3 regions of the Mesorhizobium sp. NPDC059025 genome follow, and region 1 is predicted to be linked to each of the others. Evidence: riboswitches for the same ligand, from Rfam matches in the RefSeq annotation. Region 1 holds a riboswitch; each other region holds the start of a gene.
What was found. A riboswitch is a leader RNA that binds a small molecule or an ion and turns the genes downstream of it on or off. The one in region 1 is predicted to bind cobalamin.
Positions count from the first base shown of each region.

Region 2: another riboswitch for cobalamin. It lies ahead of ACFWYE_RS11110 (ribonucleoside-diphosphate reductase subunit alpha); the one in region 1 lies ahead of ACFWYE_RS00450 (DUF1636 family protein).
Region 3: another riboswitch for cobalamin. It lies ahead of ACFWYE_RS11020 (DUF1852 domain-containing protein); the one in region 1 lies ahead of ACFWYE_RS00450 (DUF1636 family protein).

Region 1 is NZ_JBHYIM010000001.1:97,383-107,900, forward strand. It holds gene cobN (cobaltochelatase subunit CobN) at 1-2,962, opposite strand, end outside; gene cobW (cobalamin biosynthesis protein CobW) at 2,966-4,003, opposite strand; gene ACFWYE_RS00450 (DUF1636 family protein) at 4,000-4,431, opposite strand; cobalamin riboswitch at 4,466-4,668, opposite strand; gene ACFWYE_RS00455 (LysR family transcriptional regulator) at 4,752-5,666, opposite strand; gene ACFWYE_RS00460 (NmrA family NAD(P)-binding protein) at 5,774-6,667, shown strand; gene ACFWYE_RS00465 (shikimate kinase) at 6,700-7,206, opposite strand; gene ACFWYE_RS00470 (GNAT family N-acetyltransferase) at 7,231-7,704, opposite strand; gene ACFWYE_RS00475 (alpha/beta fold hydrolase) at 7,891-8,754, shown strand; gene ACFWYE_RS00480 (winged helix-turn-helix domain-containing protein) at 8,809-10,023, opposite strand; gene ACFWYE_RS00485 (NADH-quinone oxidoreductase subunit A) at 10,354-10,518, shown strand, end outside.
Region 2 is NZ_JBHYIM010000003.1:665,872-676,389, forward strand. It holds gene ACFWYE_RS11110 (ribonucleoside-diphosphate reductase subunit alpha) at 1-2,321, opposite strand, end outside; cobalamin riboswitch at 2,426-2,626, opposite strand; gene ACFWYE_RS11115 (TonB family protein) at 2,698-3,786, opposite strand; gene ACFWYE_RS11120 (TonB-dependent receptor plug domain-containing protein) at 3,877-6,045, opposite strand; gene ACFWYE_RS11125 (iron ABC transporter substrate-binding protein) at 6,278-7,339, shown strand; gene ACFWYE_RS11130 (FecCD family ABC transporter permease) at 7,341-8,390, shown strand; gene ACFWYE_RS11135 (ABC transporter ATP-binding protein) at 8,387-9,223, shown strand; gene ACFWYE_RS11140 (NUDIX domain-containing protein) at 9,263-9,658, shown strand; gene ACFWYE_RS11145 (substrate-binding domain-containing protein) at 9,689-10,518, opposite strand, start outside.
Region 3 is NZ_JBHYIM010000003.1:643,025-653,542, reverse strand. It holds gene ACFWYE_RS11060 (aromatic ring-hydroxylating dioxygenase subunit alpha) at 1-118, shown strand, start outside; gene ACFWYE_RS11055 (2Fe-2S iron-sulfur cluster-binding protein) at 138-1,229, shown strand; gene ACFWYE_RS11050 (hypothetical protein) at 1,226-1,504, shown strand; gene ACFWYE_RS11045 (aromatic ring-hydroxylating dioxygenase subunit alpha) at 1,553-2,779, shown strand; gene fdhA (formaldehyde dehydrogenase, glutathione-independent) at 2,919-4,109, shown strand; gene ACFWYE_RS11035 (GlxA family transcriptional regulator) at 4,229-5,203, shown strand; gene ACFWYE_RS11030 (hypothetical protein) at 5,385-5,774, shown strand; gene ACFWYE_RS11025 (AraC family transcriptional regulator) at 5,856-6,758, shown strand; cobalamin riboswitch at 6,894-7,109, shown strand; gene ACFWYE_RS11020 (DUF1852 domain-containing protein) at 7,273-8,256, shown strand; gene ACFWYE_RS11015 (methionine synthase) at 8,284-9,318, shown strand; gene ACFWYE_RS11010 (flavin reductase) at 9,455-9,955, shown strand; gene ACFWYE_RS11005 (ATP-dependent helicase) at 10,136-10,518, shown strand, end outside.

The sequences.
Region 1 (10,518 bases):
GTGGCCTGGGTTTTGCGGGATCGGTCGTGTCGAGAACGATGACGTCCGCGCTTTTGCCCAGCGCGGCAAGCGCCGCGGAGAAGCCGCCAATGAAAGCGACGTCGGCCGAACCCTCGAGGATGTCGCGACCCGGATCGTCGCCCGTGTGGACAAGCAGATCAGCCTCGGCGATGCGCCCCGCAAAGGCGCCGGGAGCGGCGGAGCCTTCACCTTCAGCTCCGCCATAGGCATGCGAGGCGGCTTCGAGATAGGCGCGACCAAGTTCCTCTCGACGATCCCATTCGCCGCTGGCAAGCATCGCCTCCAGCCCGGCGCCATAGGTTCCCGGCGAGGAGCCGAAAATGCGCGGTTCGACCCGGCCTGCTGCACGCGTTGCCGCCGCAAGCGGGTTTTCGCTGTCGTCCTCGTCACGCTGGGCGACTGCGCGTGCCGCCGCATCGATCAGGGCGATCTGGGTGGGGAACATGTCGCGAAACAGGCCCGATATGCGCCAGGTGACATCGACACGCGGCCGCCCAAGCGTGGCTGGCGGCAGCACTTCGATACCTGTGACGCGACCAGTGGCGGCATCCCATTGCGGCCGGCAACCCATCAGCGCGAGCCCCTGCGCGATTTCCTCGCCGCCGGTGCGCAAGGATGCGGAGCCCCAGAGGTCGATGACCAGGGCCCGCGGCCAGTCGCCATGACCTTGCATGTAGCTGACCACGATTTCGTCGGCTGCCGCCTTGCCGAGATCGAAGGCGGTCGGCGTTGGCATGGTACGCGGATCGGCGGTGAACAGGTTGCGCCCGGTCGGCAGGACATCGCTGCGGCCACGAGCGGGCGCGCCCGCTGGGCCCGCAGTGACGTGGCGGCCATTGAGCGCCGCGAGCAACGCCGTCTTTTCGTTGGCCGCGCTTTGCAGGCGCAGCGGATCTGCTTCGCCCACCGGAGCACGACCATAAACGTGCAGGCCGTCCTTGACCGCGAAATCCTTGAGATCGCACAGCCAGGCATCGATGCGGCGCAGCGCTTCGTCGGGCGCATCGGTTTTGGCGACGCCGGCTTCCGAGGCAAGGCCGGTTTTAGCCGCGGTTTCGACAATCAGCCTGGCCAGCCGGTCGCGCCGGCGGCGGTCGAGCCCGTCGGCCTGCGCGTATTCATCTACGAGACGTTCCAGTTCCTGCTGGTGGTCGTCCAGGCCTGCGCCGGTCAATGGGGGTGGCAGATGACCGAGTGTGACCGCCGCGATGCGACGCTTGGCCTGCGCCGCCTCGCCTGGGTTGGAGACGATGAAAGGATAGATCACCGGCAACGCGCCGGTGACGATTTCAGGGAAACAGTTCGAGCCCAGGGCAACCGTCTTGCCGGGCAGCCATTCCAGCGTGCCATGTGCGCCGACATGGATGATCGCGTGCACGCCAAGCGATTTCTGCAACCACAGGCCGAAGGCGACCAGTTCGTGGCGCGGTGGCAGCGTCGGGTCGTGATAGTCGGCGCGCCGGTCGGCGGAGCGGCCACGATCCGGAGCCAGGGCTACGGTAACGTTGCCGAAGCTGGCGGCGCGGAAAGGAAAATCGGTTGACGAAGCTTTGCCCCATGCATCGACCACCGCCTGGCGCGCGTCGATCGGCAGGTTTTCGGAGAGCGTTGCGTAGTCCTCGGCATCAAGATGTTCGCCACCTTGTTCCAGGAGGTCGAGCAAAGCGCGCGCGGATTCAGGAATCTTCTCAACCGTGTAACCGTCTTCCTTAAGGTCGTGCAGCATGGAGAGCACGGAAGAGGGCACGTCGAGGCCAACAGCGTATCCGGTGCGTCCGGGCGCGCTGGGATAATCGGGGATGAGGATGACGACGCGTCTCTCAGCGGGTTCCGCCTGCTGCAGCCGGATATGAGCCACAATGCGGTCGGCGACGCGCTCGACGCGATCGGGTTCAGGCCTGTTGGCGAAAGGTCGGAAGGCAAGCGCCGAATCGGTCGCAACTTCGGCCTTGAAGGAAACCGCGCCGGCGAGGATGCGGCCGTCCAGCTCCGGCAGCACCACATGCATGGCAAGATCGGCCGGTGCCAGGCCACGCTGGTTGGTCTCCCAGGCGTCGCGGCGTGTCGTGGCGACGATGACCTGGAACACCGGCACCCCGGCACGGTCGAACAAGGTTTCGGCTCCCGGTTCCGCGCCGGAAGCGAATGCGGTGGCGGTGACGATGGCTGCCGGGTTCAGAGCGCCGAGTGTCTTTTCCACGAAACCCAGCGAGGCCTGGTTCTTCAGACTGGGCACGAAGATGGGTACGGCCGTGATACCGCGCACCTCCAGAGCTCCGGCCAGGGCATCGATGGGGGCGGCATCGGCCGCGAGCAGCATCGAACGATAGAAGAGGATGGGGACGGCCGGTTTGCCGGCGAAGATGGGAGGAAGCGCGTCCACGACCCCAACGCCGGGTTGATAGAAACCTGCCTTGGGCAGTTCGACAGGCGGGAGAACAGCGCGATCGTGGCCGCAAAGCCCAGCCAGTCGGCTGACCAGCGCAGACATGTTGGCCGGTCCACCCTGGCGGAAATAGGCAAGCAGGGCTTCCAGTTCGTCCGCGGGCAGGGTGGAAGCTTCGGTGAGGCGCGGATCCTCGTCGTGGGATTCGCCGGGCAGCAGCGCCAGCTTGATGCCCCTGGCGCGGGCTGTTGCCGCAAGCTGGTCGCAGCCGTAGCGCCACCAGTCGTAGCCGCCCAGGATACGCACCAGGATCACCTTGGCGTGCTGCGCAACGCTGTCGATCCACAGATCGACGGACATCGGGTGGCGAAGGTCGCGCAATGCCGCCAGCCGCATCGAGGGCAGGGCGGCGACATCCGCCTGCCAGCCGGACGCCAATCCGGCCAGATCGCTGTCGGTGAAAGACAGCGCCACCATCTCCGCCGGCTGCTGGCGCAGGTCTACCGGCTCGGCGATATCGTCGAGCGAGGCGGAGGTGGTGGTCAGGATATGCAAGGTTTATCCCACCAGGATCTTCTCGATGGCCGGGCGGTCGAGACCCTTGAGGCCAATCACCACCAGCCGCGAGCGACGGTCGTCGTCTGCCGTCCAGGCGCGATCATAGTAGTGGTTCACACGCGGTCCAACCGCCTGCAGCAGGAGCCGCATCGGCTTGGCATCGACTTCGACGAACCCCTTCACGCGCAGCACATTCTCCTTGTCCGCGGCTTCCGCGACACGGCGAGCGAGATCATCCGGGTTGGCAACTGCAGGAATCTCGACGACGAAGGTGTCGAAGTCGTCATGCTCATGGTCGCCCATGCCGTCATGGTGGCTCTTGCGGTTTTCGATATCGTCCTCGACGGCAAGACCGAGACCGAGCAACACGGACGGATCGACCTTGCCCTGTGCGGTCGGCACCACCTTGACCGCGCGGCCAACATGCTCGCTGAGAACGGCATTGGCGCGGGCAGCACCGGCCGCATCCAGCAGGTCGTTCTTGGAGAGGATGATCAGGTCGGCGCAGGCGACCTGATCTTCAAACACCTCCTCGACCGGATCGTCGTGGTCGAGTGAATCGTCGGCGGCACGCTGCGCGGCGAGCGCGTCCATGTCCGAGGCGACGCGACCTTCAGCCAGAGCCGGGCCGTCGACCACGGCGACAACGCCGTCGACGGTCACGCGGTTTTTCACAGTCGGCCACTGGAAGGCCTGCACCAGTGGCTTCGGCAGCGCGAGGCCGGACGTCTCGATCAGGATGTGGTCGACTTTCGGCGTGCGCGCCAGGATCTGGTCGAGCGCCGGTACGAAATCGTCGGCGACCGTGCAGCAGATGCAGCCATTGGCGAGTTCGACGATGTTCTCCTCCGGGCAGCTTTCAACGCCGCAGCCCTTGAGGATCTCGCCGTCGACGCCGACGTCACCGAATTCGTTGACGATGAGGGCCAGCCGCTTGCCCTTTGCGTTCTCGAGGATGTTGCGGATCAGCGTCGTTTTGCCGGCGCCGAGGAAGCCGGTGACGACGGTGCAAGGCACGCGGGAAACGGAAGCGGTCATATCTGGTCCTTCAACACAGCGAGGGGAGGGATACGCGCGACGAGGCCGCGCTTGAGGGAATCGGGACGGCCACGCCATGGGATGAGGCCATCCTGCGACGTTGCGAAAAGCTCTGCGCCAGTCACGAGGTCGGAACCTGATTCAACCGTCAGGTCGCCGAAGACGTAGCTCCAGCAATCGTTGCGCAGCAGTGCTGCCGAGAGGCGGCGCTTGCAGTTACCCAGGCATTCGACCGAGCGCACTTGAATGGTCTGGTTGCCCAGGGCGGCAGTCCTCGTGGCTTCGGCCAGCATCGTGCCGGCACGAGGATGGGCATCCGAACCGCTCTCGTCCCGACAGGACGAGCAGACGATGATGGTGACGGGGGCGGTTTCGACATCCGCCGTCACACTCGTCGTCCCGGCCGAGAAACTATCGCTGCGATCCAAATCAGGCTCCTTGCCCGGGACACCCGCCAGGCGTTGGGATTCTTGGTTTGACGGCAGGTCTCCTGGCTTGCGGGTCGCTGCCTCGGTGCCGCCTTCCCGGGAAATCCCAGTGGCTATCGGCCTTGGCTCGTCGCTCACAGTTGCGGGGACAGCCGCGGACTTGAAGCTTTGCCTCGCACCGCATTCCCTCTTCGCTCCTCCCGGTGAAGGGAGGAGACCGTCTTTGCCGGATTTAGGCTTGGGCAGGTGGCGCTGTCAACGCGCCGCAACGGCGGATCGCGTCGCAAGCGTGATGGTGCGGTTGGGCCACCGAGCCGACATCATGCCACGACGCAATCACGTTCCCGACTTTGAATGTGCAGATTGGCTGCCAGGAAGTCGATGAAAAGCCGTGTCTTTGCGAGTGGCAGGCGAGCTGCTGGCCAGACGATGTGGACTGGAATCGCGGGCTGTTCGAAGCCCTCCAGAATCACCTCGACGGTGTTGATGTCGACGAGATCCTGGATTTGCCAGAGTGGCACGCGGCCGATGCCGAGGCCAATGGCAACCGCCGCGTGGCTGGCGGCCGCGTTGTCGAGATGCAGCCGTCCGCCAACTTTCACGCTCAATGGCTTGCCGCCTTCCTGGAATTGCCAGGCGCCGGCATCACGATCGGTGTTGCGGAAGATACATTGATGTTCGGTGAGTTCGCGTGGGTGGCGTGGCCGTCCGTGTTTGCCGAAATAGGATGGCGCGCCGAAGACGACCCGGCGCATGACGCCGAGCCGGCGCGCCTTCAAGTCGGAATCCGCCAGTTCGCCAATGCGGATGGCAAGGTCGAGCCCTTCCTGGGCCAGGTCGACGAAGTGGTTCGACAGGCTGAGTTCTACTTCGAGCTTAGGGTGCATTTCCATGAAACGTGCGACGATGGGGATGAGATAACTAGGCCCCAGCAGTTCCGGTCCGCCAATCCTGAGCAGTCCGGTTGGCTCTGCGCTGCAGTTGCCAGCTTGTATCCTGGCTTCGACAATTTCCAGAAGCGCCGGTTTCACCCGCTGGTAGAAGTCATATCCCGCCTCGGTGGGCTGTGCCTTGTGGGTCGTGCGGTGCACGAGTTCGACGCCCACACTTCCTTCAAGGGCTGCCAGTGAACGGCTGACCGCCTGGAGAGAACGGCCGAGATGACGGGCAGCTGCCGACAGGTTGCCGCGTTCGACGATCGCCAGGAACGCCTCGACATCACCAAACCGATCCATAATGGTTCTCCGATTTTCGAGAGACCATATCACGAATTGACCATCTACCAATCGGCTGTCGAGAGATCGATGTTCCGACAAGTGGTTCCAACATGTCAGGAAAGCCGATGTCTGATCCGAACAGGAAAACCGTACTCGTGGTGGGCGCTTCCGGCCGCAGCGGTGGCTATGTCGCAGCGGAACTTGCCCGGCGCGGTGTCATCGTGCGGGCGCTGGTGCGCAACAAGGTCGCCGCGCGCGCGGCACGCGACAATGGCGCGTTGGAAATCGTGGATGGCGATCTGCGCGATGCCGAAAGTCTCGACGGCGCGCTCAAGGGGGTTCATGGGGTCTATCATGTCGGCCCGCCCTTTGTTGCGGACGAACCGGCACTCGGCATTGCCATGGTTGATGCGGCGAAACGCGCGGGAATTGGCAAGTTCGTGTTTTCGTCCGTCATCCATCCAGCTAACGGACTGGCCAATCATGCCAGCAAACTGCCGGTGGAGGAGGCGCTGCTGCGTTCCAATCTGGACTACACAATCCTGTACCCGGCGACGCTGTTCCAGAACATTGCCCCGGCATGGCAGGCCGTGGTTCGTGATGGTGTCTTCGCGGAACCCTTTTCGAACACGGCGCGGCTGGCGCGTGTCGATTACCGCGACGTCGCTGAAGTGGTGGCCAAGGCGTTGACAGGCGATCAGCTTGCCTATGGCTCTTTCGAGCTTGCAGCCGATGGGATGCACAACCGCATCGAGATCGCCGCCTTGATGGGCGCCTTGCTTGGACGCGCGATCGAACCGGTGGAACTCAGCTTCGAGGCATGGGCGGCAGCCGCCAAACCGCCTTTCGAAGGCGAGGCGCTGGCTCAACTGGCACGCGTATTTGAATCCTATACGGCGTTCGGCTCTGCCGGAAACAGCCTGACTCTGCGCGCCATTCTCGGACGCGAGCCCAGTACGCTGAGGCAATATTTCGAAGAACTCGGGGCTATCAATCCGGACGCTCTCCTGCGGGCCTGATACAGATTGTGCGAGCTCGTGACCTGCTCCACCTAAGGACTAGGGTGTCGCCAGACCAACTGAAGGATCCGGTCGACGGTCTTTTCGACCGGTGCGCTGGAATCAATCTCGTGGTCGGCCGACTCCCGAAGCAGCGGTTCGATCATTGCGATCAATTCGCCAATCCTGCGTCGTTCCTCATCGACATGACCGTATCTGCCCGGCGCTCGCGCGGACACGCGTTGCATAACCGTATCGATCGGCACAGAGAGCAGGATGATCGTGTCGATCAGCGGGAAAAGCTCGTCCATGTTCTCGGCACAGCCGCTGATGAAGAGTGCCTCGTCACGTGGTTGGGAAAGCAGCACGCGAACCTTGTCGAGCTGCCACACCCAATCCTTGCCGTCTCCGGGCGTCAGTGTGTCGCCAGGAGCGGCTTCGATCCAGTGTGACCACTCCGGCGTATCAAGGTCGTAGGCGGCATGGCCACGTGCAGCCAGTTCCCGGATCGTGGCCGATTTGCCGGTTCCGGACATGCCGGTGATCAAGACGCGTGTCATGCGGGTGCTCGAACGGCTGGCGGTTCAGAGATGAAGTGCGAGACGCTTGCGCATATAGACCGTGGTGCCTTCCATGTATGGCTCCCGTTCGGTGATGACGTAACCCAGGCGCTCATAGAGTGCGATGTTGGCTTCGAACGCGGCGTTGGTCAGCAGCCGGGTTTCGTTGTGGCCTGCCTGGCGAGCCATTTCTTCGGCATGATGGAGCAGCACTTTGCCGAGCCCTTTTCCTTGCTGAGCCGGCAAGACACAGACGTTCTCGATCCAGAGATGATCGTTTTCCTGGACGGTCTCTATCAAGCCGGCGATCTCGATGCCCAGGTAGAGCAGCGTGAACTGGTGCTTTTGCAGGGCCTCGTCATAGTCGGCTTTCATCGGACTCGGTTCGCGGCCGATCACCGGGATCCATTTCGAGTAGGCCGCGCGCACGATGTCGCGGACCAAAGCCACGTCTGCCGGAGTTGCAGCTCGAAATTGCGCAGCAGGTTCGTGCGGCATGGGGCAGTCTTTCGGTTGGCCGTTGGGCATTCGAAGATTCGGAGACGTGACGAGAGTGACACTGCCTCGCTGCTGGTCGCCAGCCGCCAGACAGAAATTTTGTCTGGCCATGTCGGAATGCGAAACGCTGCTTCGTCTTATTGTCAGCGTTACCGAAAACGCATGAGACAACCAACGGAGACCCCTATGTTCCGCGCATTGCTAGTTGCCGCTGCCTTTGTTCTCGCCAGTCCCGCCTTTGCCGGGACCGAACCCACCGGCGATCGTGTCGAGGTCAACGGTATGCAGATGTATTACGAAGTATCGGGCGCGGGCGAACCGCTGGTCGTCCTGCACGGCGCCTACATGAACATCCCCTCGATGGGCGAGATCATCCCGATGCTGGCCAAGACCCACAAGGTCTATGCGCTGGAGTTCCAGGGACATGGCCGCACAACCGACATCGACCGGCCGATCACCTATCCCAATCTCGCCGACGATGTCGCCGGTTTCATGGACAAGGTGGGGCTCAAGAAGGCGGATGTCTTCGGCTACTCGATGGGCGCGGCAGCAGGCCTGCAACTCGCCATCCGCCATCCTGAAAAGGTCAACAGGCTGGTTGCCGCATCCGTCGCCTATGATGCCAAGGGCTGGCAGCCCGAATTCACCGCCTTCGTCCCGCAGATGAACGTCGAGATGTTCGTCAACATGCCTTTCGCCGCCGAATACAAGAAGCTTGCCGCCAATCCGGACGGGTTCCCCGCTCTGGTTGCCAAGCTGATCCAGCTCGAAAAGGAGCCGATGGCGTGGGAGGCCGACGTGAAGGCGCTGAAGATGCCGGTGCTGGTCATCAGCGGTGACGCGGATGTGGCTACGCTCGAACACTCGGTTGCGCTGTTCCGGCTGCTTGGCGGCGGCGCCATGGGCGACATGGGCAAGCCGCTTGCCGCTTCGCGTCTTGCCGTCATGCCGGCAACGTCGCACACGGCAGTCATTACCCAGCCGGCGCTGCTCTCCGCCTTCACCGAACCCTTCCTGAAGGGCGAGACACCCAAGGGCATGTTCCAGTAGGCCGGATAGAGTGTGGCAGATGAGGAGGCGCTGCGGCGCCTCCTTTGCTTATTGTCAGGCCGCCCTTGCGGTCATGGCAATATCGGCGAGCGCCGGGCCGAGATCGCCAGCAGGCGTTATCTCGATACGTTCAAGGCCAAGCCAGTCTTGCATCAGCTTCAGTTCTTCGAACAGTTGGGCCGCGGTTTCCGGTGGCGCGCTGGGTTCGGCATAGGCCGCATGGACCCGCAGCACGCTGGCAGGCCGGTCGGCCTTGAGGTCGATGCGGGCAACGATCTTCTCGTCATAGAGGAAGGGGAGCACGTAATAGCCGTACTGCCGCTTGTCGGCCGGCGTGTAGATCTCGATGCGATAGCGGAAGTCGAACAGGTTCTCGGCGCGGCTGCGCTCGAACACCAGCGGATCGAAAGGGGCGAGCAGGGCGCGCGCTTCGACCTTGCGCGGCTGGCGCGCGTCCTTGTGCAGATAGGCCGGCTTGTCCCATCCCTCGACGCGAACCGGGATCAGTTCGCCGTCCTCGACCAGTTCTTCAAGCCGCCCCTTGGTGTCGTGCGGTGCGAGCCGGAAGTAGTCACGGAGACAGGAATACGTCGCCACACCATGTGCACGCGCCGACAGGCGCAGCAGTTCGCGATGCGCGTCCTCGGGAGAGGGGACAGGCATGTCACGCACGGCCTGTGGCAGCACGCGCTCAGACAGGTCGTAGAGGCGTTCGAAGCCGCGGCGCGAATGCGTGGTGATGCGCCCGGCCCAGAACAACCATTCGAATGCGTGCTTGGCGGCGCTCCAGCCCCACCAGCCACCATTGCCTTTGTGGCCCTCGATCTCGGAAGCGGCGATGGGACCACGGGCTTCGACCTCGCGGTAGATCTCCTCGATCATCGACGTGTTCTGGCAGCCCCATTTGGCGAGGCCCAGATACATTTCCTCACCGCGCCCGGCGCGTTCCATGCGCCAGCGCATCAGGGGATAGGTCTCGACCGGCAGCAACGAAGCCTCATGCGCCCAGTACTCGAACAACTGGCGCTTGCGGCCCGGCGCCATCGCCTCGTCGAGCATGGACATCGGGTAGGGGCCGAGACGCGAATAGAGCGGCATGTAATGCGCGCGCACCACCGCGCTGACGGAATCGATCTGTAAAAGGCCGGTGCGCGAAAGCACGCGGCCGAGGTGACGGCGGTCGGGTGTGCCAACTGGTCGCGGGTCGGCGAAGCCTTGTGCTGCAAGTGCGATGCGACGGGCTGTTCTGAGCGAGATCCTGTCTTTCATCCTGACGACATTTTGACTGTTGGAGTGAGCCGGAGCTGCCGGCGATTCCACCCATGCTAGCAGGGTTTGGCCGCCGATCCTGTCAGGAGAGAAAAGTGGAGTAAAAAGTGAAGGAAATCAAACGGGAGCCGATCGGACCAGTTTTGCTGGAAGAGGCGTCCACAGTCGCATTTTGAACAAGGTTTGACTTGCTTCGCCGAATGCGCTGCGCTAACCGTCGCCGCATTGCAGCATGGGCCCGTAAATCGGTTCAGCGGTTGAACCCACGTGCTTCCGCGCCAGGGTCATGTGCTGTATCAGGTGGATCAGCCACCAATGGAAAGTCGCAGCATGAACGCACTCCTCAGTTCGTATCTGCCCATCGTCCTCTTCATCGGTGTGGCGCTGGTCGTCGGCCTTGCCCTTATCGTGGCGCCATTCCTGGTCGCCTACCGCAATCCGGACCCGGAAAAGCTGTCGGCCTACGAGTGTGGTTTCAACTCCTTCGACGATGCC
Region 2 (10,518 bases), on a different contig from region 1:
TTGGAAATGGTGGCGGTCGGCGCGATTGCCATGCAGTTCGAATTGCGCATGCCGGATTTCTTGACCCGCTTGCGCAACGCGTCCCAGTCGAGCGTGGAAGACGCATCCATCTCCACGCTGGGCCGCGCCTTTTCCAGGAGGGCAATGGAGTCGATCGGCAGGATGCCTTTCGACCACAGCGATCCTTCATAGCTCGGGTAGCGGCCACGCTCGGCGGCAAGATCGACCGAGGCCGAGATGGCCTGGTAGCTGATCGCCTCCATGCTGGCGTCGGCGAAGGCGACCGCTTCATCCGAGGCATAGGGGATGCGCAGCAGCTGCAGTGCATCCTGGAAGCCCATCAGGCCCAGTCCCACCGGCCGGTGGCGCAGGTTGGAACGGCGCGCCTCTGGGATGGTGTAGAAATTGATGTCGATGACGTTGTCGAGCATGCGCATGGCGACGCCAACGGTCTTTGCCAGGCGATCGAGGTCCAGCCCCTTTTCGCTGACATGGTTGACCAGGTTGATGGAGCCGAGATTGCAGACGGCGACCTCGTCCTTCGACGTGTTCAGCGTGATTTCGGTGCACAAATTGGAGGAGTGAACCACGCCGACATGGCCTTGCGGCGAACGGATGTTGCAAGGGTCCTTGAAGGTGATCCAGGGGTGTCCCGTCTCGAACAGCATGGTCAGCATCTTGCGCCAGAGGTCGACGGCGCGGATCTTGCGGAAGACCTTGAGCCCGCCGGCGGCTGCCTTCGCCTCATAGGCCTCGTAGGTCTGCCGGAACGCGGATCCGTAGAGATCGTGCAGGTCAGCCGTCTCGTCTGGCGAGAACAGCGTCCATTCGCCATTGGCCTCGACCCGTTCCATGAACAGGTCCGGCACCCAGTTGGCGGTGTTCATGTCATGCGTGCGGCGGCGGTCGTCGCCGGTGTTCTTGCGCAGGTCGAGGAACTCCTCGATGTCGACATGCCACGTCTCGAGATAGGCGCACACGGCGCCCTTGCGCTTGCCGCCCTGGTTGACGGCGATAGCGGTGTCGTTCGCCACCTTCAGGAATGGCACCACGCCCTGGCTCTCGCCATTGGTGCCCTTGATGTGCGCGCCAAGGCCGCGAACCGGGGTCCAGTCATTGCCGAGGCCGCCGGAGTATTTGGCCAACAGCGCGTTGTCCTTGACCACCTTGAAGATGCCGTCGAGGTCGTCGGCGACGGTGGTCAGGAAGCATGACGACAACTGCGGCCGTAGCGTGCCGGAATTGAACAGCGTCGGCGTCGAAGCCATGAAGTCGAAGGAGGACAGCAGGTCGTAGAACGCGACGGCCCGAGCCTCGCGGTCGATCTCGCGCACCGCCAGTCCCATGGCGACCCGCATGAAGAAGGCCTGCGGCAGCTCGAAACGCTTGCCCTTCGTGTGCAGGAAATAGCGGTCGTAGAGTGTCTGCAGACCGAGATACTGGAACTGCAGGTCGCGTTCGGGCTTCAGCGCGGCACCCAGCCGGGCGAGGTCGAAGCGGCCGAGTTCTGGATCGATCAGCTCGGCTTCGATGCCGGCCGTGATGAATTCCGGGAAGTAGGAAGCATAGCGGCCCGCCATCTCGGCCTGGGTTGCCTGCTCGCTTCGGCCGGTGACGAAACTCAGGGCTTCGCGGCGGAGGCGGTCGAGCAGCAGGCGGGCCGAAACGAAGGCATAGTTCGGCTCGGTCTCGACCAGCGTGCGTGCGGCCAGGATCGGCGCCAGCGACAGTTCATCCAGCGTGATGCCGTCATAGAGATTGCGGCGTGCCTCGGTGAGGATGGCCTCGGGCGAAACGGCTTCCAGGCCGGCGCAGGCTTCTTCGACCACGCGCGAGAAGCGGGCGTCGTCGAGCGGAACAAGCGCACCGTCTTCGCCCTTCACGTTGAGCGATCCGCCCGGCGCGACCGCATCCGCCTTGTCCACCAGGCGCTCGCGCGCCCGCTCCGCGCGATAAAGCACATAGGCGCGCGCCACCTTGTGGTGTTCGCCGCGCATCAGCGCCAGTTCGACCTGATCCTGGATTTCCTCGATATGGAAAGTGCGTCCGGCTTCGAAGCGGCGCGTCAGCGCCGCAACCACCTGTCCGGCCAGGTCCTCGACAACGTCATGCACACGCCGCGAGCCCGCCGCGCTCGAGCCTTCGACGGCGAGGAAAGCCTTGGTCAGCGCCACCACGATTTTCGTCGCATCGAACGGCGTCACCGAACCGTTGCGGCGTATCACCTTGTAGCCGGGTTCGGCCTGAGGCGAGTGATGGCTTTCGCCGATCGGTGGGGCCTTGTGGGCTCCGTTCGTGGTGAGCGCTGCAGTCGTTGCCATGTCATCCCCGTGGCGTTGTGGGCGGGGATTTTGGGGGAACGCATTGGCCGTTCGGGACGCAGCGACGCCCGGCCACGCGCACCGCCGGGACACCCCGCCCGAGGTTCGTTCTCGTTCGTCGCGGCAGGTCTCCTGGCTCGCAGGTCGTCGCCCTTGTCGGCCTTCCCGGTGCGTTACGGCACCAGTGGCATTCTTCGACGCGGGCTCACTGCTTACAGTTGCGGGGGCAGCACCGGCTTTGCACCGGCTTCCCTCTTAGCTCCCGAACCAGACGACTCGGGAGAACCTCGACTTCGATATCTAGTATAGAACAGCGACTTGATGTCAACGACTGGTGTGGATGGTCGCGGATTTGCCGACAATGGATTTCGGTGGCTCACCGCTTGAAACTGATCGTGATCGCCAGCGTCATCGAGGAGCGGGCTATTTCAGGCGGCGGGGCGGGTACCGGGGAGGCCCGCTTCACGGTCTCGATCGCAGCGCGATCAAGGGCCGCATTGCCGGAGGAGCCCGCGACCGAAGCCGATTTTACGGCGCCTTGGCCATTGATGCGCAACTGCACGCGAACCGACGCAGAACCACTGGCGCCCGGGGGATATTGCCTGAAGCGGCGGATATGGGCGATGACCTTGGCCTGCCATTGCGCAGGTGATACCGCGCCGCGGCTGGTTGCCTTCGCGGGGCCCGTGGAAGTTGCCTGCTTCGGTGAAACCGCCGCCGGCCGAACGGCTTTTTCAGATGGGCCGGACTCGTCTGCTGCCACGGTCTTCTTCGGCGCGCTCTTGCGCTGCTGGCGAACCGGCCTGGCGGGCTCTGCCCGTTCGAGTTTGCGAGTGCGGCTGTTGTTCTCGGCCTTTCGGGGTTCCTGTCGCGCGGCGCCGGGCTTCTCGACCGGGCGGGCGGGTTTGCTTTCCGGCGCCTTCGTGACGGCCGGCACGGCTGGCACGTTTTGCTGCGCGGAGCGGAGAACCTGTGGTGCAGGGGCGGCTTCCTGTTTCGGCTGCGGTGCTTCGGTTCTGGTTTCCGCTGTTTCCTGTCGCGGCTGCCGCGCGGGTTCGGTCGTCGGGGGCTTGTCGTCTTCAGGGAGCGGATCGGCCTGCGCCGGTTCGTCTTGCGGAAGCTTTTCCGGCGCCTTTTCGATATCAGGCCGAGGAACGGCGCGTGCCGGTTCGTCGACCGCATCCGCGGGCCGCTCGGCCTTCAGGGCAGCCTCGGATACGTCCGGAGGCACCCACTCTACCGAGATGGAGTCGACGATGCCCGTATCGGCGGCGGGAGGCAGGACTATCGCGGCGAGATAGAGCCCGGCGCCGATATGGGCCGCGACGGAGACCACGCCACCCAGCAACCAGCGCTGCGCTTCACTGCGGCCGCCTGACGGTTCTTCGCCGGACTCAGGTTCCGGTGCTGCGGTGTTCGGGATGACGTCATCGCTGTCGGGCCGCGGCGCCGGAATTTCTGGCACCGCCTTGTCGTCGGTCGCCGGGGCAGGCGAGGCAGGGCCGGCGCCGCGCGCGGATTTCCGCGCGTGCGATCTCGCCGGCCTGGCCATGCCCTAGAACCGCATGGCCGAGTTCAGGTAGAAGGTGCGGCCCTGTTCCGGGAAGCCGTAGGCAAGCTGGTAGTTCTTGTCGAAGATGTTCCTGACGCCGAAGTCGAACTCGAAATTGTCGTTCAGCTTGTAGTTCATGTTGAGATTGACCAGCGCGAAGCCCTTGGTTTCGAAGAACGCGGTCTCCAGCCGGTCCGTCGACCAGCGTGAGCTGTAGATGGCGACGTTGGGCGACACGGTGAAATTCTCGTACGGCACCCAGTCGGCATAGAGATAGGCGCTGTGTTCCGGCGTGCCGATGGGCTTGAGGCCGGGCCTGACCGGATCGGAAAGCTTGCGCTTCAGATAGGTGTAGCTCGCACCCAAGGTCAGATTGGAAAGCACGTCCCATTCACCGTAGACTTCGACACCATGGTAACGGCCGTCGCCGATGTTCTGGCTCTGGACTTTCCCGCCACCAACACTCACCGACTGGATCACGTCGGAGACGTCGCTGTAGAACACCGAGCCGCCGATCTTCAGCGTTTCGGTCGGTTTGCCGGCCCAGCCGAGCTCGTAGTTCACGGCGCGCTCGGGGCTGAGATCCGGGTTCGGCAGGGCATCGCCGAAGCGGGTGCTGAACCGGTCGAACAGGGTCGGGAAACGCGTGCGTGAGGAAATGCTGGCGTGGAATTCCGACGCGTCGCTGTAGCGATAGATCGCCGCCCCCTGCCAGTTGAATGCCGAGCTGCCGCCATGCGGATATTCGGACATCTTCTTGCTGGCCGAGTCGTATTTCTGGGCCTTGACCAGCTTGTTCTTGTCATAGCTGATGCCGCCGACGAAATCCAAGCTCTCGGTAGCGTGGAAGGTGTTTTCGACCGCCACGGACCAGGTGTCCTCCAGTTTCGTCTGCTTCGGGTCGACGAAGGCTGAAGTGCCCGGCTGGTTGTGATCCCAGTTGGTGTGGTCGTCGCGGCGGTAGTGAACGGCGCCTTTCAGCGTGTTCATAGGGATGAGTTCGGTTCCGGCCTCGACGCTGACACCATAGGCGCTGTCGTCATAGTAGCTGTTGAAGGCGCGCGCCTGCTTCTGGCTCGTGAAGGTCGAGTCGTCATAGGCCGAAAGCAGGTTGTAGAAAGTGTTGTAGTAGGCCTTGGTCTTCACATAGGACTCGTCGCCGAGTTGCGTGTGCGAGTAGAAAGCCAGCGAGTCGATGTCCCAGCGTGGCCATTCCCAGTCGCGCTGGTAGGCGGCGCCCGCCGGCAGCGGCGTGCGCGTGATGCCGCGCACCGGCTCGTAGATGCTGTAGGGCGCGGCCTTCTCACCCTGCTGCTTGGTGTAGCTGATGACGTATTCGTCGGTCTCGTTCGGCGTGTAGCCGAGCTTGAAGTTGGCACGCCAGTCGCGAACGTTGGAGAAGTCGCGGCGGCCGCCATCCTCGACGGGCCCGCCGATGCCGACCGGGACCGGATTGAAGCCCTGCGGCAGGAACCAGCCGTCGCTGTTGCGGAATGAACCGCTGGCCTGGAGATAGAATTTCTCCTGCTTGGTTCCGACCCAGCCGGATGTCGTGAACGCGGAAAGATCACCGGTGTTGCCGAGGTCGACGCCGGTGCGCAGTTCGCCTTCGAATTCCTTGGTCGGCTTCCTGGTGACGAGGTTGATGGCGCCGCCCATGCCGCCAGGCCCGCTCAGCACCGAGACGTAACCCTTCTGCACCTGGATCTCGGAAAGGTCCGGCGTCAGGAAGCGTCCGTAGTCGAGACGATTGTCGGCCGGCAGATAGACACGGATGCCGTCGATATAGAGCGGCACCTGGAAACGATCGAAGCCGCGAACGTAGATCAGCCTTTCGTTGCGGCTGCCGCCGGTGTTGGAGACCTCGACACCCGGCGTGGCTGCCAGCGCATCGTCGAGTGTGTTGCGGTTGCTCTTGTGGATGTCCTTTGCCGTCACGACGCTGCGCGACACCGACTGACCGCCAATGTCGGAAGAGGTGCCTGTAGCGGCGCCATAGACGACGATCTCGCCGAGCTCGAAGACGGGGGAAGTGCCCGCACGGGCGGGCGCAGCAGGTGCGTCGTCCTTTTTCTTTTCGACGTTCCCGTCCTGCTGCTGCGCATGAGCAACCGGCAGTGCGGCAGCGGTTGTCAAAAGGACGAGCAAAGTCGTCGACGAAAGTCGCTTCATGAAAATCCCCCTCAATGCCCCGATCGGACTTGCCCGCCGCCAACGTGACGACAGGTCGTCCTCCCAATTTGTAAGCGTAATATACGGACAAATACAAAGAACGCGCACTCCGTCAAGGCAACGGTTCGCGCTAAACAGTTTATTGCAGTAGGCCAGCAATCCCCTTCCTTGACCGATATGTCAGAACAGAAATAACAATCGTGCTGATTTCAAGCGTGCGAGGGGACGAAAAATGGATCGACGGGGATTTCTGGTGCGGCTCTCGCAGGCATTCCTGCTTCTATGCCTCGGCGTGGCGGCGGCCGCATCCGCGCAGGCCGCAGGCCGCACGATCGTCGATTCCGCGGGGCGTTCCGTCACATTGCCTGAACGTGTGGAGCGCGTGCTGGCGGCAGGCCCGCCGGCCTCCACGCTGTTGTATGTGCTGGCGCCCGACAAGATGGTCGGCTGGGTGCGCGAGCCGGGCGCCGGGGAAAAGGAATTCCTGGCCGCGCCCTACAGGGACCTGCCTGCCTATGGCCGGCTGACCGGCAAGGGCAATACCGCCAATCTGGAACTGGTGCTCTCGCTGAAGCCGGACATCATCATCGATGTCGGCACGGTCGACGCGACCTACGCATCGCTGGCGGACCGGGTGCAGGAGCAGACCGGGATTCCCTATGTGCTGATCGACGGCTCCTTTGCCAAATCCGTTGAAACGCTGCGCAAGACCGCCGATCTGCTGGGCGTGCCGCAGCGCGGCGAGGAACTCGCCGCCTATGCCGCAACCACGCTCAAGGACATGGATTCACTGCTGGCTACTGTTCCGATGAATGAACGCCCGAAAGTTTACTACGGGCGCGGACCGAAGGGGCTTGAGACCGGCCTGGCAGGTTCGATCACCACGGAAATCCTTGGCGCGGTGGGAGCACACAGCGTCGCCGATGCCGCCGGCAAGGGCAGCCTTGCGAATGTCTCTCTGGAACAGGTGCTGGCCTGGAACCCCGACGTAATCCTGACGCTCGACGCGGATGCCCAGGCAGCCATCCTCAAGGATCCGTCATGGTCGGGCATCGGCGCGGTCCAGAAGCGGCGTGTCTACCACACGCCGACATTGCCGTTCGGCTGGTTCGATTCCCCTCCCGGCATCAACCGGCTCATCGGCGTGCCATGGCTGGTCTCGGTTCTTTATCCGGGAAAATCGTCCGGCGAACTGGCGGCAACGGTGCGCTCCTTCTACAAGCTGTTCTACCATGTCGAGCTGACGGACAAGCAGCTGGACACGTTGCTCGCGGATGCCCGGCCGAAACCATAAGATGACGCAATCACCAGGGGCAGCTTTCTCGGCGACCGGCAAGGGGAAAGCCCGGTTGGGCTGGGTCGCCGCATGTCTGACGCTGGTCCTCGTGGTGGTCGCGGCTCTGTCATTCGGCCATTACGGCGTCAGCCTGGCGGAGGCTTTCCGCGTCGTCGCGGCAAGGCTGACGGGGAGCGAGAGCGGCCAGCCGCCGATTGTCGATACGGTGGTGTGGAACGTTCGCCTGCCGCGTGTCGTGTGCGGACTTCTGGTCGGGGCTGCGCTTGCCGTCAGCGGGGCGGTGTATCAGGGACTGTTCCGCAATCCGCTGGTTTCGCCGGACATATTGGGGGTCTCGGCCGGCTCCAGCCTTGGCGCGATCTGCGGCATCTTCTTTTCCCTGCCGGTCCTCGCCGTCCAGGGCCTGTCGTTTGCCGGGGGGCTGGCCGCCGTGGCGCTTGTCTATGGCATCGGCAATGCCGCGCGTGGCCGCGACCCGATGCTGATGCTGGTGCTGGCCGGGATTGCAATCGGGGCTTTGCTTGGCGCCTGCATCTCGCTGCTCAAGGTGCTGGCCGACCCCTACAACCAGTTGCCGGCCATCACCTTCTGGCTGCTCGGCAGCCTTGCCAGCGTCACGCGCGGCGATCTCGTCTCGATTCTGCCGGTGATGGTGGTCGGCCTCATCCCGATGGTGCTGTTGCGCTGGCGCATGAACCTGATGACGCTCGACGATGAAGAGGCGCGGGCGCTGGGGGTGGAAACGGGAAGGATACGGCTCGTCCTGATCGTTGCCGCGACGCTGATGACGTCCGCCGCCGTCTCCGTCTCGGGTATCGTCGGCTGGATCGGATTGCTGGTTCCGCATCTGGCGCGTGCCCTTGTCGGCCCCGATTTCACGCGGCTGCTGCCGGCCAGCGTGCTGCTGGGGGCGGGTTACCTGGTGCTGATGGACACGCTGGCCCGCAACGCGGCCAGCATCGAAATCCCGCTTGGTATCCTGACGGCGGCCGTCGGCGCACCGTTCTTCCTGTGGCTGCTGGTGAAGTCGGCAAGGGGATGGGCCTGATGCTGAGTGCCGTCGATCTCGCCTTCGGCTACCCGGGAAGACGTGTCGGCAGCGGCGCCACCTTTTCGGTTTCGGCAGGTGAAGTGTTCTGCCTGCTCGGGCCGAACGGCTGCGGCAAGACGACCCTCTTCAAGACCGTGCTCGGCCTGCTGCCAGCCCTCGGCGGGCGGCTGGACCTGGATGGCATCCCCGTCTCCAGCCTGTCGCGCCGGCATTTCGCGCAGCGTGTCGCCTATGTGCCGCAGGCCACGGCGGCTCACTTTCCCTTCAGTGTCTTCGACGTCGCCTTGATGGGGCGCGCCAGCCGGATCGGTACTTTCGACCGGCCGTCGGCCAGTGACAGGGCGATCGTGCACGAGACGCTCACCCGGCTCGGCATCGCGCATCTCGGCGATCATCCCTATACCGAGATCAGCGGCGGCGAGCGCCAGATGACGCTGGTTGCGCGCGCGCTGGTGCAGCGCCCCGCCATGATCGTCATGGATGAACCGACCGCCAGTCTCGATTTCGGCAACCAGGCGCGCATCCTTAGCCAGATACTGGCTCTTAAGGGGGAGGGCATCGCCGTCGTGCTCTCCACGCATGAGCCCGGCCACGCCTTCGCCTGCGCGGGCACCGTCGCCTTGATGAGCGCGGGCACGATTGTCGCCTCCGGAACGCCGGATGCGGTTCTGACACCCGAGGCCCTCAGCAGGCTCTACGGCGTGGACGTCACCGTGGCGCGTCTCTCCGGGATCGAGCAGCAGGTTTGCGTGCCTGTCCTGCGGCGCCCCATATTGGAGCCGTGCGGGGACGCAGGCTCGACACGACCGTGGGACTCAGCGCATCCCTGATGGGCCAGCGCATCCGCGGCTGGATCGGGAGCGCCGCCAATGGGACACAGGACGATCCGTATCGCGGCTGCAGCCATTCTGGACAGCCGAGGCAGGCTGCTGCTCGTGCGCAAGCGCGGCACGACCACCTTCATGCAGCCGGGTGGCAAGATCGAACCGGGAGAGAAACCCGAAGCGGCACTTCTGCGTGAATTGAATGAGGAGCTCGGGCTCTCCTTCGAGACTGATGCGCTTCGATATCTCGGTGTGTTTTCGGCCGAGGCGGCCAATGAGCCGGACGCCACGGTTGTGGCGGATCTGTATGAAGTCAGCGCCATGGGGGAGCCCAGACCGGCGGCCGAGATCGAAGAGATCGCCTGGCTGGATGCGCAGAATACCGGCGGGGTCACGCTGGCGCCGTTAACGCGCGACCTGGTGCTGCCGCGTTATTCCTGACGCGACCCCAGGGCCGGGTCGCAACGCCGGCTACTCCGACTTGCGAAACACGTCGGCGATCGTCTTGATGACGCCGGGGTCCCTGACGCTGTAGCCGGGCACAAGCGAAATGGCGCTGTGGAAGTCGCGGCCCTGCATGACCTTCAGGATACGCCTGACCGCGTCAACCTCGAGGATGTCCTTGCGGCAGACGAAGAAATAATCCTCGGTCAGCAGGCGAACGAAACCCAGGTCGAACTGCCGGGCTGCCGCCTCGACGCCGAAGGCGACATCGGCCATTCCCGATGCCACATAGGCGGCCACGGCGGCATGGGTGAATTCGGCGTGTTCATAGCCGTTGATGCGGGTTCCATCGAGCTGGTGCTGGGCAAGCAGCAGTTCGAACAGCTGCCGCGTGCCGGAATCGGGGTCGCGATTGACGAAACGGATCTGCGGGTCGAGCAGGCGCTCCACCGTCGTGATCCCGAGCGGATTGCCACGCGCCACGATCAGGCCGACCTCGCGGGTAACGAAACCGATGACACGGTGAACGCTGGGGTTCAGCCAGCCCTTGCTGACGGCGATCGCCCGCTTCCGCAAGTCACCCTGCGGCAGGTGCATGCCGGCAAGATCGCAGCCGCCATGCGACAATGATACGAGCGAGTTCTGGTTGCTGACATAGCGAAAATCGACGTCGAGCCCCGGCTCGCGGCTGAGCAGTTCGCGCAGCTTCGGCACCGCGAAACCATGGCTGGCATGGACACGCAGCACCAGCGGGCCATTCGGCAGCATCTGGTTGATTTCGGTCTCGAGTTCCTGCGACAGGTTCTGGAGCAGGGGCCTCAGCCTGGCCTCGAGCCGCTGTCCGGCCCAGACCAGCT
Region 3 (10,518 bases), on a different contig from region 1:
GGGACCCTATTCCGAGCTGCATGAAGGCGGCGTGATCCAGTTCGTCGAATGGTATGCGCGCTTCATGGAGCCTCGGCTGACCGAAGGCGAAAGACCCGCGCTGCGCAGCGTTGCTTGAGGCCACTGCGATGAACGCCATGACGGGTGTCCACCTCTATCGCCATCTCGACGAGATGACGCCATGGAACGACCGCCTCCAGGTGCTGGAAGTGGCCGGCATCGTCGACGAAGCGCCGGAGGTGAAGACCTTCACCTTCCGCTCGGACGCGCAGACCTGGTTCCGCTACAAGCCGGGCCAATTCATCACTCTGGAGCTGCCGACGGCCGATGGTCCGCTGATGCGCACCTATACGCTGGCCTCGTCGCCATCGCGGCCGTTCTCGATCTCCATCACCGTCAAGGCGCAGGCCGGCAGCATCGGCACGCGCTGGATGTTCGACAACCTCAAGCGCGGATCGCGCATCAAGGCACGCGGCCCGGCAGGCGATTTCTCGCATCACAACCACGCCGCCGGGAAATATCTCTTCATTTCGGCGGGCTCCGGCATCACCCCGATGATGTCGATGTTGCGCTGGCTGAACGACTGCGCACCATGGACGGACATCGCCTTCGTCAACTGCGCCAGGCGGCCCGAAGAGATCATCTTCCGCAAGGAGCTGGAACTTCTCGGCGCCAACATGCCCGGCCTGTCGCTCGGTTTCATGATCGAGGAGCGGTCGAGCCGCGAAAGCTGGTTCGGCCATATGGGGCGGATCGACGCCGTCAGGCTGCCGCTTCTGTCGCCCGACTTCCACGAGCGCGAAGTGTTCTGCTGCGGACCGGATCCATTCATGCGTGCCGTGCGCACCATGCTGGAGGCGACCGGCTTCGACATGGCGCACTACCACCAGGAGAGTTTCGGCGCCCCCCCCGTGGAGGTCCCGCCCCCGGCCACCACCGAGGCAGGAGCAGTTGTGCCCGCCGAGGCGACGGTGCCGGTCCGTTTCGCCAGTTCCAATGTCGATGGCCAATGTGTGCCCGGCCAGACGGTGCTGCAGGCGGCACGCGCCAGCGGCGTCCGCATCTCGGCGGCCTGCGAGTTCGGTCTCTGCGGCACCTGCCGCGTCAGGAAGGTCTCAGGCGACGTGGAGATGAACCACAATGGCGGCATCCTCGATGAGGAGATCGCCGAGGGATACATCCTCGCCTGCTGCTCAAAGCCACTCACCGCGTTGGAGATCGAGGCATGACCACCCGCGACGACGCAAGAATTGTCGCGGCGCGACCGCGAAAGGTCGACGGCAGGACGATGGCGGCGATCTCGCCGCTGCCGCCACCGGAAGAAGTCTTCGCCGACTGGCTGATGTCCGTGCCGCCAGGCATCTGCCTCGAGATTGCCGCGCAGCGGCAGATCGAACTGATCGACCGTCGCGGCTCCCTTCATCCCGATGTCGCGGTGCTGCGCAGCCTTCTGGCAACTGTCGCCTGTTCCGACGACTGGCCGAGACCCGTTCCCAATCTTTGAAGATCAGACCCGCGCCAGCCCTCCCAAGCCAACGATGAGTAGCCAGCAATGAGCATCGTGCATCTTCACCAATCAGCCGCCGACGACGCCATAGGCGACCTGATCGCGACGCACCGGCCAGGCCACGGCCTGGCCCGGCCGTTCTACATGGATCCGGCGATCTTCGAGCGCGACATGGAGCGCCTGTTTCGCCGGCACTGGCATTGCCTGGCGCATGCCAGCGTCATCCCCAACCCCGGCGACTTCGAGCTGTTCCGACTCGGCGACGAGCAGATCATCCTGACACGGGTGGCCGATGGCACGATCCACGCCATGCTCAACGTGTGCCGGCATCGCGGCGCCGAGGTCTGCACCAAGCCCAAGGGCAATGCGCGGTTCTTCGTCTGCCCCTACCATGCCTGGACCTACGCCAATGACGGCTCGCTGCGCGCCGCGCGGCTGATGCCGAAGGATTTCGACCGCAACGAGCACGGTCTCAAGAAGCTGCATGTTCGTGTCGCGTCGGGACTCGTCTTCGTCAGCTTCGCCGAGACGCCGCTCGACTTCGATCCGATCGAGCAGGCGCTGCGGACCAGTTGCGGCCAGTATGGCTGGGGCGAAGCGAAGGTGGCGCATCGCGAACTCTATCCGCTGCAGGCCAACTGGAAGCTGGCCGTCGAAAATTACGTCGAGTGTTATCACTGCGGACCGGCACATCCCGAATATTCCCAGACCCATGCGCTGGAGCAGCCGCTCGAGATGATCGAGAAGCTCAACCAGACGATGGAGGCGCGGACTTGCGCGCTGGGCATCGAGGTCGTCAGCGGCGATCGCTGGCAGAACTCGGCAATGGGGCAGGAGGCGATCCACACTTTCCGCTATGCGCTCTACGACGGCGTCTCCACCGGCAGCCAGGACGGCAAGCCGATTGCGCCGCTGATGGGACGGTTCGCCGAATATGACGGTGGCGTCACCTCGATCCATCTCGGCGGCACCACATTCCTCGTCTGCTACCCCGATCACGGCATGATCTACCGCTTCGTGCCGAAGACGGCGGACAGCTGCGAAATGGAATTGATCTGGCTCGTCCGCAACGATGCCGAGGAAGGACGCGACTACGACCTGGAAAAGCTGACCTGGCTTTGGAAGGTCACCACCGAAGAGGACAAGAAGATCATCGAGCACACCGCGCGCGGCGTGCGCTCGCACTATTTCGTGCCCGGCCCGATCGCGCCGATGGAGCACAACGAGCTTCGCTACATCAACTGGTATCTGGAGGAGATCAGCCGCCCGTAGCGAATGACCAGGGCTTGATCTCGAAAAGTGGGAACCCGTTTTCGGAAAAGATCATGCTCCAGCAAAGAGTTAGATCAGCTTGGCGATTCAATCAAACGCCCCCTGATCCGACTGGGAAAATCCAACTGGGAGGAAGAGCATGAGCAGGAACAGAGGCGTGGTCTATCTGGGCCCCGGAAAGGTCGAGGTCCAGGACATCGACGATCCCAAATTCGCAGCGCCGGATGGCCGGCGCATCGAACACGCGGTGATCCTCAAGGTGGTTTCCACCAACATCTGCGGATCCGACCAGCACATGGTTCGCGGCCGCACCACGGCGGAAGCCGGCCTGGTGCTCGGCCATGAGATCACCGGCGAGATCATCGAAAAGGGCAGCGACGTCGAAATGCTCGAGGTCGGCGATATCGTCTCGGTGCCGTTCAACGTGGCCTGCGGACGCTGCCGCTGCTGCAAGGGGCAGGACACGGGCGTGTGCCTGACCGTCAACCCGGCTCGCGCCGGGGGCGCCTACGGCTATGTCGACATGGGCGGCTGGATCGGCGGGCAGGCCCGCTACGTCATGGTGCCCTATGCCGATTTCAATCTGCTGAAATTCCCCGATCGCGACCGTGCGATGGAAAAGATCCGCGATCTGACCATGCTGTCCGATATCCTGCCGACCGGCTTCCATGGCGCCGTTCGCGCTGGCGCCGGTGTCGGCTCGATCGTCTATGTCGCCGGTGCCGGACCGGTTGGCCTCGCCGCGGCCGCATCCGCCCGCATCTTCGGTGCTGCCGTCGTCATGGTCGGCGATTTCAACAAGGAACGGCTCGCCCATGCCGCCAAGGTGGGTTTCGAGGCCATCGACCTTTCCAAGAGCGACCGGCTGGGCGACATGATCGCCGAAGTCACCGGCTCCAACGAGGTCGACTGCGCGATCGACGCGGTCGGTTTCGAGGCCCGCGGCCATAGCGGCGGCGAGCAGCCGGCGATCGTGCTGAACCAGATGATGGAGATCACCCGTGCTGCCGGCTCGATCGGCATTCCCGGGCTCTATGTAACGGAAGACCCAGGGGCCGTCGACGCGGCTGCCAAGCACGGCAGCCTCTCGCTGCGTCTTGGACTCGGCTGGGCCAAGGCGCAATCCTTCCACACCGGGCAGACGCCGGTGCTCAAATACAATCGGCAATTGATGCAGGCCATCCTGCATGATCGCCTGCCGATCGCCGATATCGTCAACGCCAGGGTGATCTCGCTCGAGGACGCCGCGCGAGGCTACGAGAGCTTCGACCAGGGCGCGGCGGTCAAGTACGTGCTTGACCCGCATGGCGATATTTCGAAAGCTGCCTGATCGGGACGACCTAAAAATGTCGCAGCCGTGGCGCAGGCTTTGGGAGAACCGATGGCCTGCGCCTCTTCCCGATGGGAACGGGAGGCTGCCGGATTGTGTTCGAGCCAGGAGAAAGATCCATGAATTCCCCGGCAAAGCTGCGCGTGGGTTTTATCCTCGGCCGCTCTTTCACCCTGTCGGCCTTCGCGCTGTTCATCGACACGCTGCGGCTGGCAAGCGACGAGCTTGACCGGTCGGGCCGCGTCAGTGCGGACTGGCATGTGCTGGCAAGTTCGAAGAACCCCGTGAAATCGAGCTGCGGCGTGCAGGTCGTTCCAACGTCCGGTTTCGTCGACCCGGCTCATTTCAGCCATATCGTGGTGGTCGGCGGACTGCTCAATGTGGAGGAGCCCGTCGACGCCGAGACCACGCGTTATCTGCGTCGCGTTGCAGCAGCAAACGTACCGCTCATCGGCCTGTGCACCGGCACGTTCATCCTGGCTGATGCCGGACTCATGAAGAACCACGAGTGCTGTGTCAGCTGGCTCCATGCGCGCGACTTCCAGGACCGGTTTCCCGACCATGTCGTCCGCTCGGACAGGATCTTCCATCTCGATGAGAACCGGGGTTCGTGCGCCGGGGGCAGCAGCGCCGCCGACATGGCGGCGCTCATCGTGCGCAGCCACATCAGCGAGGATGCCGAACGCAACGCGCTGGAAGTCCTCCAGATCGATCACGCCCGCTCCCCCTTCCATCTGCAGGCGAGGCGTACATTTGCCGACGAGGCGGAAGACGTCCGTATCAAGGCGACGCTTCTGGCGATGGAGCAGCATATCAATGACCGCATCCCGATCACGCAGCTGGCGCGGCAGGTAGGGGTGAGCCGCCGCCAGCTCGAGCGCCTTTTCAAGGAGAAGGCGGGAATGTCGCCCGCCAATGCCTACAAGCGCGTGCGGCTGATCCATGCCAAGGCGCTTGTCGCAAACACCGATGCCTCCATGCTTGAGATCGCCCTGGAAGCGGGATTTGAAAGCGCCTCGCACTTTGCCAGGACCTTCAAGAAGTTCCACGGCCAGAGCCCGTCGGAGCTGCGGACGGCGGCAATCCATATCTGACGGGCCATATCTGACGGGAAAGTCCGCGCGAAACCGCAATGGCGGGTTCGCGGGATTTGTTGGCAGACGCGCGAGAGCAGCCTGAACGCCGCCGTGGCATGCTTGGGATATCGGTGTTGCCGCCAGTTAGCCCCTCGGAAAGGCTTGCCGATCGACCCGGTCTGCGGAAGGAAACAAATCAATGTTCCTGGACGATACGCGCTTCCCGCTTGTCTTCGCGCGGGAGGAAGGACAGTCGCCTGCTTCGATTCTCGCCGAGCTCGAAGCGCTTCTGAACCGGCAGGCACCGTTCGTGCTGATCACCGATCATTCACCGGACGACCATGACACGGAAACGGCCGAAGAGCGCAGGGAAAAGGCCCTGTTCTTCAAACGGACCAGGGATCGTTTCAGGAAGTATTGCCGCGCCATGATCGTGATAGAGGGGAAAAAACCCGCCAGCGCGGCGGTGCGGCTGGCTGCGGCGACCGCGAGCAAGGCGTTCGGCTTTTCCGTTCTTTTCGAGACCGACGAGAGGCGAGCGGCGGCGAGAGGCATGCTTCTTCTGCTCGAGGCGCGTGCCGGATCATAGGCTCCTCCAGGGCCTCGATGACATGCCGCACGGGTTTGGGATACGCTATCGGTTTGGCTGATCCGGGATCAGGAGAAGCGGGTGAATTTTCCGCAAATACACGGCTTCGGGCAAGTGGATGACGTACCACGCCCCGTTTTCAGCCTGATCACCGAAACGACTTTCGTCGGCGAGACAGAGCCCCACCATCATGACAAGGCGCAGCTGATGTGTGTCATCGGCGGCGTGCTGACGATGCAGGCTGCCGGCGGGCTCTGGACCGTCCCGCCGCATTGCGCCATGTGGATACCGAGCGGTGTTTCCCATGCCGGTCGCGTCGCCGGGCATATCAAGATCCTCAACCTCTACATCGATGCGGATCTGGCCGCTGCGCTCGACCCGGATTGCGGCATCCTGTTCGTCCAGCCGTTCCTGCGCGAGCTCATCCTGCGGCTCGACTGCGCGACGCCGCCGGCGGCGATGGGCCGCGAACGCGAAGCCAGGCTCATCGCCGTGCTGCTCGACGAACTGGCGACCGCAACGCTGGAACCGATCCATCTGCCCATGCCGACCGACAGGAGGCTTCAGCGGCTGACCAGGGCGATGATCGAGCACCCGGACCAGCGCTTCACGATCGACGAATGGGGCGCCCGCATCGGCGCCAGCAACAGGACGTTGAGCCGACTGTTCCAACGGGAAACCGGCATGTCGTTCCTGCGCTGGCGACAGCAGCTTCACATCGGCCTGGCGTTGCGGCGTCTTGGGGAGGGCCAGTCGGTCACCAACATCGCCGGCGATCTCGGCTATGACAGCGTCAGCGCGTTCATCTCCATGTTCAAGCGCATGCTGGGAACAACCCCGGCGCGCTATTTCGAGGACGTTGCCACGGGCCCTGCCGAGGGAAATACGCGAAGGACGCTTGCCCGCGGCGAAGCGGTTGGCCACGACGCCGCCGAGGCTGGGGCAGCGCCGAACATCATCCCGCTGAAGAAACGGCCGGCGTGATGTGACGCTCCGTGCAACTGCACGACAAGCAGGGTGGAACCGGGACAGCGTCTGAGCCGCCAAATCCGACGCCGACGCACGCGATAAAGATATAAACATTTCTTTATGCGCTATTGACTTCATCTGACAATTGCAGGAGGGTGAAGGCGTCTAGGTTCCCCGATCGTTGCGTGCAACGCGCCGGGGCTAAGAGGGAAGTTGGTGCCCCGTCATATTCGGGAAAGCCGAAGCTGCCCCCGCAACTGTAAGCGGTGAGCTGACGTCCAGAATGTCACTGGGGTGAACCCTGGGAAGACGGACAGAAGCGATGACCCGCGAGCCAGGAGACCTGCCTTGACGAAAAAACGTCCACGGGCGGGGTGTCCCGGTGTGCCGTAGCGGAGGCCGCGTAGCGGACCGCCTTGCTATGTGTCCGCTGACCCATGCCCCCAACTCATTGGGGTAAGTCGTGTCTCAAACCAAAATTCAAGTCGCCAACCCCCGCCTGTCCCTTGTCGATCGCCGGCAGGTCGCAATGAGTGACGACTTTACGTTTCGCCTCAAGAGTATTCGTTTTGACGAGGAATATAGCCCGTCGGACAACACGCGTATCACGACCAATTTCGCCAATCTGGCCCGAGGAGAGAACCGACAGGAAAACCTGCGCAATGCCCTGAGGATGATCGACAATCGTTTCAACGCCCTGGCGCATTGGGATAACCCCAAGGGCAATCGTTATTCTGTCGAACTCGAAATCATTTCGGTTGAGATGATTATTGGCGCCGAAGACAACAACAATGCCTTCCCGATAATTGAAATATTGAAAACAAACATCGTTGACCGAAAGACGAACGAGCGGATCCAAGGTATTGTTGGGAACAATTTCTCCTCCTACGTGCGAGACTACGACTTCAGCGTATTGCTGCCGGAGCACAACAAGAACCGCCCGGAATTCAGCATCCCGGACAATTTCGGAGATCTGCATGGAAACCTGTTCAAAAGTTTCCTGAATTCAGATGCCTACAAGAAGCATTTTTCCAAGCCTCCGGTCATATGTCTGAGCGCTTCAAGCAGCAAGACATATCACCGCACCGAAAATCGGCACCCTGTATTGGGCGTTGAGTACCGGCAAGATGAATTGTCTTCGACGGACCAATACTTTCAGAAAATGGGAATGCAGGTCCGCTATTTTATGCCATCGAATAGCGTGGCGCCTCTGGCTTTCTATTTTGTCGGCGACCTGCTTGCAGACTACACCAATCTTGAGCTGATCGGCACCATCAGTACGATGGAGACTTTTCAGAAGATCTATCGACCCGAGATCTACAACGCCAACTCGTCGGCGGGGGCGTGCTACCAGCCAAGTCTGAAACACCAGGATTATTCATTGACCCGAATTGTCTACGATCGGGAAGAGCGTAGCCGGCTGGCGATCGAGCAGGGAAAGTTCGCCGAGGAGCACTTCATCAAACCATACAAGTCCATCCTCGAGCAGTGGTCCGCCAATCGCGTTCGCTGACCAACCAAAAAGACAAGGCTGCCCATCATGAAAACACTGTTGCCCACGTCAACCGCCGGCAGCTTGCCAAAACCCTCGTGGCTGGCCCAGCCGGAGAAACTCTGGTCACCCTGGAAACTGCAGGATGAGGAATTGATCGAAGGCAAGCAGGACGCTTTGCGTTTGTCACTTGACGATCAAAGACAGGCAGGCATCGATATCGTCAGCGATGGCGAGCAGACGCGCCAGCATTTCGTCACGACGTTCATCGAGCACCTGGACGGGGTTGATTTCGAAAAACGCGAGACCGTCAGAATTCGGGATCGCTATGATGCGAGCGTCCCGACAGTCGTCGGCGCAGTGTCGCGCCAAAAGCCGGTTTTCGTTGAAGACGCCAAGTTCCTGCGCCGGCAGACCAGGCAGCCTATCAAATGGGCTCTGCCGGGTCCGATGACCATGATCGATACGCTCTTTGACAATCACTATAAGAGCCGCGAAAAGCTGGCTTGGGAATTCGCCAAGATCCTCAATCAGGAAGCCAGGGAACTGGAAGCTGCCGGCGTCGATATCATCCAGTTCGATGAGCCCGCATTCAATGTCTTCTTTGACGAGGTGAACGATTGGGGTGTTGCCACCCTGGAAAAGGCAATCGAAGGGCTCAAGTGCGAAACTGCCGTTCATATCTGCTACGGGTATGGCATCAAGGCCAACACAGACTGGAAGAAGACTCTCGGGTCGGAATGGCGGCAATATGAGGAATCTTTCCCCAAGCTGCAGAAATCCAGCATCGGCATGATCTCCCTGGAATGCCACAACTCTCACGTTCCAATGGATCTCATCGAACTTGTTCGCGGTAAAAAAGTGATGGTCGGGGCCATCGATGTGGCAAGCGATACCATCGAGACGCCGGAGGAAGTGGCCGCTACTCTGCGAAGAGCACTTCAGTTTGTCGATGCCGACAAACTGTGCCCCTGCACCAATTGCGGCATGGCCCCCCTCTCCCGTCGAGTAGCCAGAGGCAAGCTGAATGCCTTGAGTGCAGGCGCGGAAATCGTTCGAAAAGAACTCACAGCCCGGGCCTGACGACCGGGGCACGTCCAGACAGCCACGCGACGCCGTCGACTGACTGGACATGCCTTGCCGTTCCCGCCGCGGGGAGACAGGCGGCCTTGCGCGAGCGCCTCGGTTTGCCCGCTCCGAACGCGCCCGAGAGATCAAAATGAATGTGATGCAGCATCGCTTCGGCATTGTGGACAGAGCCACGTTTCGCAACGGGATGTCGCGCCTCGGCACTTCGGTCAATGTCGTCAGCACCAATTCCGGCGGCAAGCGCTACGGCTTTACGGCCTCCGCTGTCTGCAGCGTCAGCGATACCCCGCCGACACTGCTCGTCTGTATCAATCGTGCGAGCTCATGTTTTCATGCTTTCGAAAACGCACGCTATTTCTGCGTCAACACGTTGATGCCGGGCCACGAGGACCTTTCCGACGCGTTCGGCGGAAAGACACTGGTGGTGAACCGATTTGCACTTGGCGAATGGACAGAAGGTCTTACGGGTGTTCCCGTCCTGACAGACGCCTCGGTCAGCTTCGAATGCGAACTCAGCAATGCCGTCGATGAGGCAACCCACCGTGTCCTATTCGGGCGCGTGGTAGACGTCCGCGAGAACGAGGAACAGGCAGCGCTGCTCTATTGCATGCGTCGCTACCTCAACGGCTAGCCTGATACGTTGGCTAGCCCTATACCAGCATTCCCGAGTGCCAGTTCCCAAATCGGCCGCGTTTCTCCGCTCCCCGCTGGAGACGCGCATGGGAAGCTTGCCGAGCAGGCTGGCGTAACCCAGGCCGCAAGGCGGCCCGCGGCCATTGCGAACGAAACGGAAACGATGCTTCATGGCCGCATGAACATCGCAATCCGTGATTCGATCGAGGACCCAGCCTATCTGTCCAAGCTGAACGACGGCCAGAGGGCAGCGGTCCTGCACGGCGACGGCGCGGTTTGCGGACCGCTGCTGATCATAGCCGGCGCCGGCTCAGGCAAGACGAATACGCTCGCCCATCGGGTGGCGCATCTCATCGTGCGCGGCGCCGATCCGCGTCGCATCCTCCTGATGACCTTCTCGCGCCGCGCCGCGACCGAGATGACGAGGCGTGTCGAGCGCATCGCCGCCGAGGTGATGAAGGATCGCGCCGCCAGCCTGACGGAAGGCTTGACCTGGGCCGGCACGTTCCATTCGATCGGCGCGCGATTGTTGCGCGACTATGCGCTGGAGATCGGGCTCGA